4 regions of the Exiguobacterium sp. s160 genome follow, and region 1 is predicted to be linked to each of the others. Evidence: riboswitches for the same ligand, from Rfam matches in the RefSeq annotation. Region 1 holds a riboswitch; each other region holds the start of a gene.
What was found. A riboswitch is a leader RNA that binds a small molecule or an ion and turns the genes downstream of it on or off. The one in region 1 is predicted to bind S-adenosylmethionine.

Region 1 (3,602 bases):
GCCGAGGAGCGCCATGATTGGTCCCGTCGCCATGATGATTCCGACTTGAAGATAGCTGTCTAACTGGTCACTATAATAAAGGACTAAGAATGGGGCAATCATGAACATCATGATTCCCGTGATCGTTTCTCCTAAGAAACGTATCCAAATGTTGCGGTCGAGTTGCTTGAGTGATTGAAACATACAGGTCACCTGCTTTATTTAATTTTAGACACAAAAGGGACGTCATATGCATGAAGGCATACGACGTCCCACGTTGTTTATGCATGCCTAGTTAGGCAGGCGTCTTAGATATGAATCAATCGAAGAGGTGCCTGCCAATCAGTATGAACTTGAATGAATGGTTTCGAAGATACTACTGACATGGGAACCTCTCCTTTCTGTTAATTGTTATTCTTCTCTTCAACTGTATGACACATTTCATCAATGTGTCAACAAATTATTGGGAGGATTTAGAGTAATTCATTTAAATTTTTTCGATTCAAACGATAATCAATCAGTCTAGACAAGACCACTTGAATCATCGCCGTGATCGGAACACTCACAAACATGCCGACGAGACCGAATAGACTTCCTCCGATGATAATCGATGTGATGACCCAAAACGGAGTGATTCCGACGCTGTCACCCAAAATCTTCGGCCCGAGCCATAACCCGTCAAATTGCTGCAACAAGAAGATGAACAAGAGAACCAATACGGCGGTGAACGGATCATAGAAATAGGTGATGATAAACGCTGGGATCATCCCGAGCAGCGGACCGACGTAAGGGATAAAATTGAGCACCCCGACGATGACACCAAGAAGTAACGCGTATGGAGCCCCGATGATTAAGAGCCCGATGACAGCGAGAACACCGATGATCAGACAATCGAGTGATTTACCGATGATGTATCGTTTAAAAATGTAATCCATCTCCTGAAAGATATCGATTGTCGTCTTCGCAGTGCCCACTGGTAAGAGCGCGTAGAGAAGGCGCTTGAACATGCGAGCGAAGACTTCTTTGTCTTTTAACAGATAGATGGAAATGACAATCCCAATCAAGAAGTTGATCAATGTCATCGTGAAACTAGAGACATAACCGACAGAAGAGAGGACGGCCGTCTCGACCCATCCGGAATAACGATCCTCGAAGCGTGCAAAATCAATCGCCTGGGCGATCGTCGCGTTATAGTCTTTCAAGTAATTATTTACATCACCTAAAAACGCATCGATTTGACGGATGTAGACGGGTAACTCCTCGATGAGTGATGAAAGACTCGAGTAGATCCGCGGGAACAACGTGACGACCGAGATCGCTAAAATCCCGATAAACGTGATATAGACGATGAGCAGACCTTGATATCGCTTCAAATGGAACCGTTCTTCAATATAAGAGAGTACGGTGTTAAGTAATAAAGCAATGGCAATCCCCATGATGATTGGGGTCAGTAACTGAAACGTGTACTGCAAAACACGTGAGATGGTATCCGGTTCACTGATGACCCGCCATAAGACGAGTAAAATCAGACCGATCACACTGAGTTTCCAAATAAGTTGACGATTAAGCTCCAATGCTCTATCCCCTCATACAAATATAATTTTTCTACTCTTTTACTATGAATGTTTTTTGAAAAGGATTCAATAGATGTTCACTTTGAAAAAAATGTTTGACACCGTTGGAAATGTCTGGTTAACTTAGGGACATACAAAAAATACATAGCGAATAACACTTTCTATCAAGAGAAGCGGAGGGACTGGCCCGATGAAGCTTCAGCAACAGATTGCAAAATACTGTGCTAATTCCAGCAAGGTGACCTTGAGAGATGGGAAGGTGGTTGACTACATACGTCTGTATTGAGCACCCCTTTCCTCAGAAAGGGGTGTTTTTTCGTATCAGGAGGAACAATCATGGCAGACAGACGTTCACAATTATTAAAATCCTTACCGACGCAACACTTCGTCGGATTGGCAGAAGAGGTCGCAGCGGTAGAGGCAAGCGGGAAGAGCGTCATCCGGCTCGGGCAAGGGACACCCGATTTACCGACGCCCGCTCCAATCTGTGAGGCGCTCGAACGTGCCATCACGGACCCGGCGACACACCAATACGGTCCATTTCGTGGACAGACCCGCTTGAAAGAAGCGGTCGCATCATTTTACTCTCGTGAATATGGTGTCGAACTCGACCCGGAACGAGAAGTCGCGATCTTGATCGGTAGCAAATCAGGTTTGATCACACTCCCACAATGCCTTCTCGAACCGGGAGACGGGATTTTACTCCCGAACCCGGGTTACCCGGATTACATCTCGGGGGCGCGTCTGGCTGGTGCGGAAATCATCGATTTGACGTTAAAAGAGGAACACGGCTTTCTTCCTGACTATTCAACACTCGACCCGGCACACGCAAAGCTCATGTATTTGAACTACCCGAGCAATCCGACTGGGGCTGTCGCGACGCCGGCATTCTTTGAAGAGACCGTCGCGTTTGCGAAGAAGCATGATGTGATGGTCGTCCATGATTTTGCTTATGGAAGCATTGGGTTCGACGGTTATGTTCCCCCGAGCTTCCTTCAGGCAGATGGTGCGAAGGAAATTGGGATTGAAGTATACACGATGTCGAAGGCGTTCAATATGTCGGGGTGGCGAGTCGCCTTTGCTGTTGGGAACTCCGATATCATCGAAGCCATCAATACATATCAAGATCACGTCCATGTGTCTGTCTTCTCAGCCATTCAAGAGGCAGCAATCGTGGCGTTAGAATCCCCACGTGACTTACGTGATGACCTAGCCTCACGTTACGAAACAAGACGAAACCGATTGATTACTGGGTTACGCCGGGCGGGGTGGGAGATTGAGGCACCGAAGGGTTCCTTCTTTGTATGGGCGAAAGTGCCTGAGGGGGATGCAAAATCGTTCTCGACAAAGTTACTCCACGAGGCAGGGGTCGCCGTCACACCAGGCTACTTCTTTGGAACAGAGGGAGAGCACCACATCCGTTTCGGTCTCGTATCGTCTGAACAGAAGATTGATGAAGCGGTGGAACGGATTGAGAGACTGTTTGTAGCCTATGAGGAGGTACATTTGTGATTCGTCAGGCCGTGCTCGAATGACCATTCGCATGATGCGCTCGAGGACCTTCATACGGTGATCGGGAATCGGGAGGCACTCATTTTAAGAGGATTGAACGGATACGGTGAAGCGGTACGCGTATCCCCTTGTCTAGCAGAAATTCCGAGTGTACGATTTTACGGTGAATGTTCAGACGAAGAAATAAATCGTTTGAATGCCTATCGACCCGACGTATGGATTGCCGTCGGCGGAGGTAAATTGATCGATACGGCGAAGCGGATTGCATTCACCCAGTCGGTCCCGCTCATTGTCGTCCCGACCCTCGTGTCAAACTGTGCCGCTTTCACACCACTCAGCGTCATCTACACTGAGGAAGGGTCTTACACTCGCTATGACACGTTTCCGGTCGTCATCGAGCGCGTCATCGCAGATGAACGACTGTTACGTGAATCGCCTTATGACTATTTCAAGGCTGGCGTGATTGATACGGTCGCAAAGTGGTTCGAGTCCCGATATATTAGCGGGACGACTTCAAGGGACGCAGGGATTCAGTCA
Region 2 (3,602 bases), 430 kb from region 1:
TCGTCAACTTGCTGATTGGTGGCAAGACACCATACGCATCGGCCGTCAAAAAGACAATCGTGTTCGGATGACCGGCACGTGATGGGAGCATCGCGTTGTCGATAAATTCAATTGGATATGCCGCACGCGTATTTTCAGTCAAGGAAATGTTCTTGTAGTCCGGTGTACGATCTTCATTCAATACGACGTTTTCAATCAATGAACCGAAGCGGATCGCATCATAGATTTGAGGTTCGTTCTCACGCGACAAGTTGATCGTCTTCGCGTAGCAACCGCCTTCGATGTTGAAGACCCCATCCGGTGACCATCCGTGCTCATCGTCTCCGATTAAGTGGCGCTGTGGATCAGCTGAAAGTGTCGTCTTCCCAGTTCCCGACAACCCGAAGAAGAGTGCCGTTTCGTTTGCATCGTTGACGTTTGCCGAACAATGCATCGATAAGACGTTTTGCTCAGGTAACAAGAAGTTCATGACGGAGAAAATTGATTTTTTAATTTCGCCACCGTATTCTGTTCCCCCGATCAGAATCGTGCGCTTGGCGAATGAAACGAGAATGAACGTCTCTGAATTCGTACCATCTACTGCAGGATCTGCTTTATAACTCGGTGCATAGATCACAGTGAACGGGTCGAACGCACCTTTCGTTGGCCATTCGCGTAAAAACAGCTGTTTTGCGAACAGACTATGCCATGCATATTCCGTAATGGCACGGACCGGTAACGTGTAGTGCTCATCGGCACCAGCAGACGCTTCGAGGTAATAAAGTTTGTCTTTCTTTTCTAAATGGTTCAGTACTTTGTCGAGAAGTGCTGAAAACTTCTCTTCCGCGATCGGTTGGTTCACTTTTCCCCAATCGACAAGGTTGTTGCTGACTTCATCTTGGACGACGAATTTGTCTTTCGGTGACCGTCCGGTAAAAGCACCGGTGCTGACAGATAAAGCCCCGTCTTTTGTCAGTACACCTTCCCCATTTTGGATGGCTTCTTCCACCAGTTCTGGAACCGTCAAGTTCCGTTTCATGTCGGCACCATTAATTAATTCTTCGATTTTCAGGAGCGTTGTCGCCATCCTGAATCCCACCTTTCCCCTAAATAGATGTGGATGAAATCCGCATACTTCCGCGATTACGATTAATCAGTATGACATTTTTAATTATATGTGACACACTAATTAAACACAAGCGTTTCTTCTCTTTAAGTAAGCGCTTTCTTACAAAGACAGTTTATCACATTCTCTTATCACAAGGTGTTAAAAAACAGAAACGAATTAAAAAAATGTTTGTCGATTCACAAACAGAAATGTTTTGCAAGTCGGTGAAAACTTTTACGAATTCGTCCGATTCCCTTGACATAATCGAGTGTCATTTATATGATGGTTTTCGTAACGGATACTCTTATTCTGAGCGGTGGAGGGAACAAGGCCCTACGAAGCCCAGCAACCGTCCGACATGAAGTCTTGTGCGGAAAAGGTGCTATCCTGAAGCGAAGCCATTAGCTTCGAACGATAAGAGGGTAAGGAAGAACGATTCAACCTTTCCCCATGTATGTCATCGGGGGAGGTTTTTTTCATTACCGTCCCAAAGCAACGCGTAAGGGGAACGAGTACCGTCCACATATCACCCTTATTATAGGAGGTTTTTTGAATGTCAAAATTGAACCGTCGACTTTTTACTTCAGAGTCGGTTACTGAAGGACATCCAGATAAAATTTGTGATCAGATCTCTGACTCGATTTTGGATGCCATTTTAGCGGAAGACCCGAATGCCCGTGTTGCGGCAGAAACGTCTGTCACAACAGGTCTTGTACTCGTAGCTGGTGAAATCACAACGTCAACTTACGTGGATATCCCGAAAGTTGTCCGTGAAACAGTCCGTGAAATCGGATACACACGCGCGAAATATGGTTTCGATGCGGAAACATGTGCCGTCTTGACGTCGATTGACGAGCAATCAGTAGACATCGCGCAAGGTGTCGACCAAGCTCTTGAAGCACGTGAAGGTCAGATGACTGAAGAGGAACTTGATGCAATCGGTGCAGGTGACCAAGGTCTCATGTTCGGATATGCGACAAACGAGACTCCAGAACTCATGCCGCTTCCAATCTCATTGGCGCACAAATTGTCACGTCGTCTTGCAGAAGTTCGTAAGAACGGTACGCTTGCTTACCTTCGTCCGGATGGAAAGACGCAAGTAACGGTTGAGTACGATGAGGACAACAACCCTGTTCGCATCGATACAATCGTCATCTCGACACAACATGCAGAAGAGATCACACTCGAGCAAATTCAAGAAGACTTGAAAAAGTATGTCATCGAAGCAGTCATCCCAGCTGAACTCATCGATGCTGAAACAAAATACTTCATCAACCCGACTGGTCGCTTCGTAATCGGTGGACCACAAGGAGATGCAGGTCTTACAGGACGTAAAATCATCGTCGATACGTACGGTGGATACGCTCGTCACGGCGGTGGCGCATTCTCTGGTAAAGATCCTACAAAAGTTGACCGTTCAGCAGCATACGCAGCTCGTTATGTAGCGAAAAACATCGTTGCAGCAGGACTTGCGGATAAAGCAGAAGTTCAACTCGCTTACGCGATTGGGGTAGCACATCCAGTATCAATCGCTGTCGACACGTTCGGCACTGGTAAATTGAGCGAAACAGAGCTCGTTGAACTCGTTCGTGAGAACTTCGACCTCCGTCCAGCAGGCATCATCAAGATGCTTGACCTTCGCCGTCCAATCTACAAGCAAACAGCAGCTTACGGTCACTTCGGTCGTACAGATATCGAACTCCCATGGGAGCAAACAGATAAAGCAGCAGTTCTTGAAGAAGGCGCGAAGCGTTTCGCGTAATCAACAAAAACGACCTTTCCACGGAAAGGTCGTTTTTTTAGGTTCAAGTCGTTGGTGGTGTCTGTTTATGATCATTCGATGACGAATCAGTTGAAGTGGTTTCTTGTCCAAGCGCGGTATCCTTCGCTTCGACGACTTTTTCACCGATGTCTTGTAAATCAGATTTGGCTTCTTGGGCCGTCTCGACGATTTTATTGACGTCTTCTTTGACTGTATCGACTTCTCCGACAACTTTTTCATATACGTTTTGAACGTCTGTTGAGACTTCCTGAATCTTGCCGGAAGCGGTCTTCACCTGTTCAATCACTTGAGATGCTTTCCCGGCTGGGTCTTGTTTGACTTCATTCACGATGCCACCGACCGAAGATTTTGCATTCGTAAGCGATTGTTTCGTCTGCTCCCGATTCGAGGAGCTAAGTAAGGCGAGGAGACCACCGACGAGGGCACCGAGTAGCATCCCGGTCACAACGCTGATTTTTGGACCCCCTGCATCCAATTGATCAAATTGACGGTTCGGATTCTCTGTTTGTTCGATTTTCGGGTCATGCTCTAATTTTGGTTCCATGTTGTTCCACTCCTTCATGTGATTGGCATTGCTAGTCTTATACCCTAGTCGATTGCGGACATAACGTTTTCTTATGAATCGTCACGAAAAAGAAACGAATGGCAGGATAAAAAAGTGACGATAGGGAATGATACAAATAGATTGGCCAAAAGGGGGAAGCTGTCATGAACATGAGGGAAGCAGTTCCA
Region 3 (3,602 bases), 490 kb from region 1:
CTGTTTTCCAAGTTTTCATTATGAATCCCTCCAAATGGTGTATGTGTAATTAAGCTGAACGTTTATCAATTTTTGTGACGAGTCGGTCACCGATGAACTGGATGACGAACACGATGATCAAGATGAGCACCGTCGCCACGAACGTGACGTCGTTTTGTGAGCGTTGGAAACCTTCCAAGAAGGCCAAGTTCCCGAGTCCGCCGCCTCCGACGACACCGGCCATCGCCGTATAACCGACGATTGCAACGATGGTCACCGTGAGTCCTGAAACGATTGCCGGAAGCGCTTCCGGAATCAAGACTTTATAAATGATTTGCCATTTCGTCGCGCCCATCGATTCCGCTGCCTCGATGACGCCGCGGTCGACTTCACGAAGGGCAAGTTCGACCATACGGGCGTAGAACGGTGCAGCTCCGATGATGAGTGCCGGAAGCGCCGCCGTCGAACCGAGCATCGTACCGAGCAGGAACAACGTGAACGGGATGAGTAAGATGATTAAGATGATGAACGGGATCGAACGGAACACGTTGACGATCGCGCTGACGAAGACGTAAATTGGACGATTCTTCAATAATAGCGATTCGTTTGTAATATAAAGAATCAAACCTAAAGCGAGTCCAATCACAAACGTCGCGACACCCGCGACGAGCGTCATGTACAACGTCTCCCATGTCTGTTCCATCATGATTTGCCAGTCTACGTTAGGAAACATCGCTTTCCACCTCCACTTCTACTGATTGCGAACGAATCGACGCGATGGCGCGTTCGATTTCTCGTGCTTCCCCAATCAATTGGATGAATAGCGTGCCGAGCGCACCGACTTGTGACTGGGTCACGTTCCCGCCGATGATGTTGAATCCGATGTCGTGCGTCTTAAGGACGTCAGACAAAATCGGTTGTTCTGCCGTTTCGTTCAAGAATTTCAATTTGACGATTTGCCCACTCGGATAGCGTGCTTTCAAATGTTCGAACGTGAGCGATAGATCGTCGACTGCCCCGATTTGTTTCACGAATTCTTTCGTGATTGGCTGCTCCGGATGTTGGAACACGTCAGAGACTTGACCTGTCTCAACGACTTTCCCTGCCTCCATCACGGCGACGCGATGACAAATCTTTTGGATGACGTGCATCTCATGCGTGATGAGGACGATTGTCAATCCGAGCTTCTTATTGATGCTGACGAGCAGTTCAAGAATCGAATCCGTCGTCTTCGGGTCGAGCGCGCTTGTCGCTTCGTCACAGAGGAGCACCTCTGGATTGGTAGCGAGCGCGCGGGCAATCCCGACTCGCTGTTTTTGACCGCCGGATAATTGTGACGGATAGCTGTCTTCACGACCTGATAATCCGACGAGCTCGACGAGTTCCTGAACCCGACGCTTCCGCTCACTTGCCGGTACCCCGATCAATTCGAGTGGGAAGCTGATGTTTTCTGCGACCGTGCGCGACCACAGAAGGTTAAAGTGCTGGAAGACCATCGAGACGTTCTTTCGAACCCCTCGTAATTCTTTCGGGCTGAGCTTCGTGAGCTCACTCCCGGCGACCTCGATTTCACCGCTAGACGGTGATTCGAGACGGTTGAGCAATCGGATGAGCGTCGACTTCCCCGCCCCCGAATATCCGATTATTCCAAAAATTTCACCGCGATCAATCGTTAGTGATACATCATCCACCGCCTGGACACGACCATTCTTCGTATCGAACCATTTGGCGACGTTTCGTAATTGAATCAATACATTTCCCTCCTGACAACAAAAAAAGCGCGCACGTTTGAGCAAACGTGCGCACTTTATCGTACGGACAACGATTGCTCTCATCTCTCAAGGTTTCTCACCTTGCTGGAATTAGCACCATTTCGGATTGCTCCGCGGTTGCTGGGCGTCATAGGGCCAGTCCCTCAGCCTCTCTTGATAAGAGTGTTGTGTATTCGATTAGCTTTATCATAGCGACAGCTTTTTCTGCTGTCAAATCATTTTTTCAAAAAAATCAAAAAAAGGTGCCGTCCGAGGACGACACAGAACGTAGCACCTTGAGTCACGGAAGGACAGCCCATAGATGAAAATCTTTTGCCCGTTCAAGATTTACATCCTTATATGGGGGAGATTCACCAATCATCACTCGATCTTGATTTGGACCGTGCGATTATACGGAACGTCTTTCTTCGCTTGATTTTTTTGGGGGACAATCGAAGGGAAGACTGACGTGTATTCGTATAAAGGTAGCAGCGGCTTCACCAAAACGTCTTGATGTCGGGAATATCGCGTCCTATTTTGTGTTCAAGTAAGATGTTGTAATGAATATACCATTCGTGAACTTTCTGTGTCAACTGATTATTTAAAATTTTCAGATTATTCTAATGTTCCTCTCTCACTTTACGAAAGAGAGGACGTGTTGAACGTTTTGAAAAGCGTAAAGACGATCCCGAACCTCGCCATTTTCAAGCTTTAACAGCGCTGGGACGCTCATCACCTGATAAGCTTCAAGTTCTTTTGGGATATAGTTCGCATCGCGCTTTTCAATCTGAATTTCAGGGTCGACCGCCTCGACAACCGTCAACATTTTCTCCGCGACAGCGCATGTACCACACATTGGGGCGTATATATATAAGTATCCGTCTGTAATCATTTTTCTCACCTCTCTTGTCATTATAATAGTCGTTCGAGTCCCGTTCAAAAATCGTGCTCTCGTTAAATTTCAGAATTTTTCAATGATTCTCTTGACTCTTCTGTCTGATAGGAATAATATGGGTTCTAACTTTATCGCTTTTGTACATAACAGCAAAGAAGAAGGACAGGTGAATGAATGATGACGGAACAAGCAACAGGTACGACAAAGCAATTTACGATGAACGTCTTAAACGGTCTCAGTATGGCGATTCTGATCGCCCTCATCCCGAGCGCGCTGCTCGGCGAACTCACGAAAGCTATACTCCCTTATTTTCCGTCTCTTCAATTCATATTGGATGCGACGACGATTGCGATGCGCCTCCTCCCGGCCATTATCGGTCTTGCCGTCGCGATGCAGTTCGGTCGATCGATTTTAGAGGCTGGAACGATTGCCATCGCAACCTATGTCGGCAGTGGCGCCGTTCGAATTAATGAAGGTGCGTTCGTGATGGCCGGAATCGGTGACGTAATCACAGCCGGTGTGACCGCTGCAATCGCTACGATTCTTGTCATGAAGCTCGCTCCCCACTTGAAGACGTATACGGTCATCGTCATGCCGATGACCGTCATTGTCGTCGCAGGCGGCATCGGTGCCTTCTTATTGACGTATATCTCACAGATCACGACATACATCGGATACCTCATCATGACGATGACGGATCTTCAACCGGTTCTCATGGGCATCCTGATTGCGATGGCGTTCTCGCTCATCATCGTCTCGCCGATTTCGACTGTCGGGATTGCAACGGCCATCAGTCTATCAGGCGTTGCGGCTGGTGCGGCAAACCTCGGCGTCGTTGCCGCTGGATTCGGTCTCGCCATCGCAGGTTGGCAGGCGAACGCGACCGGGACATCGATCGCCCACTTCCTCGGGTCACCGAAGATTCAAATGGCAAATTTCGTCCGCCGCCCGATTATGATGCTTCCGATTTTGGCGAA
Region 4 (3,602 bases), on a different contig from region 1:
ATGCTAGAATTCAAGCATCATGGAACAGAAGCAGGACTCACACGAAATCGTGACGAATCTTTACTATTAGATCTTGAAATGTCCCATGCTAGGAGGGAACGCATGAACCACTTTCGTAAGATGTCCGTGCTCGGTTGGAGTATATGGAGTGCCTTATTCATCTTCACCATCGCATTATTCGCATTGGATATCCTACACGCCCCAACAATCGATCCGTTGTCGTTTATTTTAATTTCATTGCTTGTCATCATTTTTCAACTCGACTCGATCGAAGTCAAAGGTGTGTACTTCACATTTTCTGAAAGTATCGTCTTAATTTTATTTTTATTCTTTGGATTCGAAACAGCACTCATCGTCAACCAAATCGGATTGTTCGTCTTTCAATTCGCCAATTTGAAACCGAAAGTCGCCATCCGTCGTTTCCGCTTCACGTATCCGTGGAATGCCATTACAGCTTACTTAGAAATTGTCATCCCAGCAGCGGTCTATCTCGCCCTTGGTGGGGAGACCGGTCTCGACTTTTATTCGCAAGATTCGTTCGTGCCGCTCGCTGGATTGTTCCTTGCCATCTTCTTAAATACGGTGTTTCAAAAGTATCAGGTGAGATGGTGGTTCCGCGTCGACATCGCATTGAGCGACTTTATGAAGATTGCCTTCTATACGTACGTCGTCAGTTTGATTTTCATCTTAGCGGCAGCGTTTTTCCGAGAGACCAACTTACTCGTCGTCAGTAGCATCGCCGCTGCGTTGACGTTCTTCATCAAGCGGCTTCTTATTCAAAAAGAGCGGCAAGATGCATTCAAATCCTTGATTGAGCAATACGATGAAGCGAAAGAGGCTGTTTCCTTGTCGCAGAGCGAGGCGCAAGCCATCGAAGTATTTTTAAGTCAATGCGAACAGCTGAATCATTATGATGAAGGGTATGTCGAGTTTAAATTATTTGAACGCACCCTGTACTTTGATTTAAAGACGCGACAGCCCATCGATCGACCCATCGTCTTTACGTTGCTTGACATGAGTCAGCCAATCGAGCAAGTCCTCGACTATGAAATGCGCTTTGAATGGGATACTTCCCTTTCTGATGCTTTCCACGACGATTACCACAGCTTCGTTTCTGTTCGTTCGGAGGAAATCGAAGAGATTCGCACCTGGATTGTTATGATGGGAGAACCTGTATACGGTTATCCAAAGATTATTCAGCACGAAATCATCAAATTGTTAAAATCGTTCAACCGAACCATTAGCCGTTGTCACGAACGGGACCGCCTCTATACCGAGAGTCGGACGGACAGTTTAACGCTTCTTGCTAATGCGCGTGCATTTTATGAATATGGCATTCAACAAATATCCGATATGTCGGTATATCCGATATCGGTTGCCATGCTCGATATTGATTTTTTCAAAAAGATTAACGATACGTACGGTCATCAGGTCGGGGACCATGTCTTACAAGAGTTCGGACGACGAATCCGTCAAGTGCTCCGTCCAGACGACTTTGCTGCACGTTATGGTGGCGAAGAATTTATTTTATTGCTCAATCATTGTGATATGCACCAAGCGATTGAAATCACGGAGCGGATTCGCCATCAAATCGAAGCGAAACCGTTTCATGTTGACCACCACGAGATTTCTGTCACCGCCTCCATCGGGGTCGACACAATTGAAGCGTTCGGGAACAAGCGTCTCGATGATACGATTCGAAATGCGGACCGTGCCCTGTATGTTGGCGGAAAATATGCAGGACGTAACCGTGTGGCGCACTTCAACAATTTAACGACGTAAACTCCCCTTTCTCACATCGAATTGGGGAGTTTTTAGGTTGACAACGGGATTTGAAACAGGTACGTTAGGGAACGTGTTTGATAATAGGATAACTTAACTTTTTATCGAGAGAGACGGAGGGACTGGCCCTATGAAGTCTCGGCAGCGGGGAACCTGTGCCAAATCCAGCGGACGATAGTCCGAAAGATGAAAAGGGTATTTCACACGAAGGACCTTTTTCTCAAGAAAAAGGTCCTTTTTATTTTTTAGTGAGGTGATTATTTTGGAACAACCAACAGCAAACAAATGGGCACTCTTGCCGTTACTCGTCTTCTTACTCTTCTTCATCGGAGCGGGTGTCTATTACGGAGACTTCTATAAGTTTCCGGTACTCGTTGCGGCCATCATCGCCTTGATGGTTGCGGCATTCATGACAAAAGGAAGTGCCACTCAAACCGTCGAGCGCATCGCGCAAGGTGCCGGAAATCCGGGAATCATCATTATGATTTTTATCTTCTTACTGGCCGGTGCCTTTTCAACGGTAGCTGAATCAATCGGTGCCATCGACGCGACGGTCAACGCGGCGTTGACGCTTTTACCCCCATCGCTTCTCTTAAGTGGACTATTCGTCATTGCTGCTTTCATTTCAATGGCAATGGGTACATCGACCGGAACGATTGCGGCACTTGCGCCGATTGCCCTCGGTATTCATGAGGAAAGTGGTGTGAACGTCGCCATCGCAGCCGCGGCAGTTGTCGGCGGAGCCATGTTCGGAGACAACCTTTCATTCATTTCGGATACGACCATTGCTGCCGTTAGGACACAACGGACGAACATGCGCGATAAATTCCGAACGAACTTCTGGATCGTGCTACCAGCTGCCATCATCACGACGATTTTACTCGCCGTCTTGTCGAACGGTGAATCGACGGTTGATGTCGCTGCATTCGAATGGTATAAACTTATTCCGTATCTCGCGGTCATCGGACTGGCGTTAACGGGACTGAACGTCATTCTCGTCCTGTTGGGCGGGATCACGCTAACCGGAATCATCGGTCTTCTCGACGGAAGCTTATCCGTCACAGCATTTGTGACCGCTATCGCCGATGGTATGGTCGGTATGGCCGAAATCTCGTTCTTGACGTTACTCATGGGCGGCCTCGTCGGACTTATTTCGCACAACGGCGGACTCACGTATTTGCGTGATGCGTTGACATCACGGATTCAAAAACGTGCTGGTGCCGAGTGGAGTATCGCGGGTCTCGTCAGTGCGACGAACGTAGCGACCGCGAACAATACGATTTCCATTCTCGTAGCCGGACCACTCGCCGCGAACATTGCGGACGAATACGACATCGAACGGAAAAAATCAGCGAGTGTGCTCGATATCTTCTCATGTGGTGTACAAGGGATTCTCCCATACGGAGCGCAACTTCTCATCGCCGCAGAGTTGACGAAGACCGCTTCGCCTGACCTCGTCCCGTTCATGTTTTATCCGTTCCTCCTCTTTATTTGTGGAGGAATTGCGATTGCATTCAACTTCCCGCGTTTTAAAAAGCAGTCTTAAACGACAAACACCCCTTGTTCAAAGGGGTGTTTGTCGTTTAGTGATCATCTCTTGCTTCAATTGCTCGTTGCGTTTTTTGAAAGCGCGTCGTTTGAGCACTTCTTCTAGTCCTCGACTGATGGCCCACAATGCGACCAAAAGCAGACCGAGCATCGATAAGCGAAACGGGCTTTGGATAAATTCTTCCCATTGATCCCCGATGACCGAGAAAATGACGACGACGAGTAGTTTCCCGAATCCCGCCGCCAAAATGAACGTACGGAGCGGCATCTGA

Region 2: another riboswitch for S-adenosylmethionine. It lies ahead of metK (methionine adenosyltransferase); the one in region 1 lies ahead of KNO86_RS02205 (aminotransferase class I/II-fold pyridoxal phosphate-dependent enzyme).
Region 3: another riboswitch for S-adenosylmethionine. It lies ahead of KNO86_RS04760 (methionine ABC transporter ATP-binding protein); the one in region 1 lies ahead of KNO86_RS02205 (aminotransferase class I/II-fold pyridoxal phosphate-dependent enzyme).
Region 4: another riboswitch for S-adenosylmethionine. It lies ahead of KNO86_RS10440 (Na+/H+ antiporter NhaC family protein); the one in region 1 lies ahead of KNO86_RS02205 (aminotransferase class I/II-fold pyridoxal phosphate-dependent enzyme).

The regions. Positions count from the first base shown of each region.
Region 1 covers NZ_JACSKK010000001.1:428,109-431,710, reverse strand. The annotation lists gene KNO86_RS02215 (MDR family MFS transporter) at 1-183, opposite strand, end outside; gene KNO86_RS02210 (AI-2E family transporter) at 453-1,553, opposite strand; SAM riboswitch class I at 1,712-1,811, shown strand; gene KNO86_RS02205 (aminotransferase class I/II-fold pyridoxal phosphate-dependent enzyme) at 1,890-3,065, shown strand; gene KNO86_RS02200 (iron-containing alcohol dehydrogenase) at 3,123-3,602, shown strand, end outside.
Region 2 covers NZ_JACSKK010000001.1:858,320-861,921, reverse strand. The annotation lists gene pckA (phosphoenolpyruvate carboxykinase (ATP)) at 1-1,066, opposite strand, end outside; SAM riboswitch class I at 1,389-1,508, shown strand; gene metK (methionine adenosyltransferase) at 1,641-2,849, shown strand; gene KNO86_RS04440 (hypothetical protein) at 2,893-3,414, opposite strand; gene KNO86_RS04435 (GNAT family N-acetyltransferase) at 3,579-3,602, shown strand, end outside.
Region 3 covers NZ_JACSKK010000001.1:923,108-926,709, forward strand. The annotation lists gene KNO86_RS04750 (MetQ/NlpA family ABC transporter substrate-binding protein) at 1-19, opposite strand, end outside; gene KNO86_RS04755 (methionine ABC transporter permease) at 50-712, opposite strand; gene KNO86_RS04760 (methionine ABC transporter ATP-binding protein) at 702-1,730, opposite strand; SAM riboswitch class I at 1,808-1,914, opposite strand; gene KNO86_RS04765 (thioredoxin family protein) at 2,365-2,622, opposite strand; gene KNO86_RS04770 (PTS sugar transporter subunit IIC) at 2,803-3,602, shown strand, end outside.
Region 4 covers NZ_JACSKK010000004.1:163,032-166,633, reverse strand. The annotation lists gene KNO86_RS10445 (GGDEF domain-containing protein) at 103-1,782, shown strand; SAM riboswitch class I at 1,881-1,975, shown strand; gene KNO86_RS10440 (Na+/H+ antiporter NhaC family protein) at 2,045-3,328, shown strand; gene KNO86_RS10435 (TVP38/TMEM64 family protein) at 3,347-3,602, opposite strand, start outside.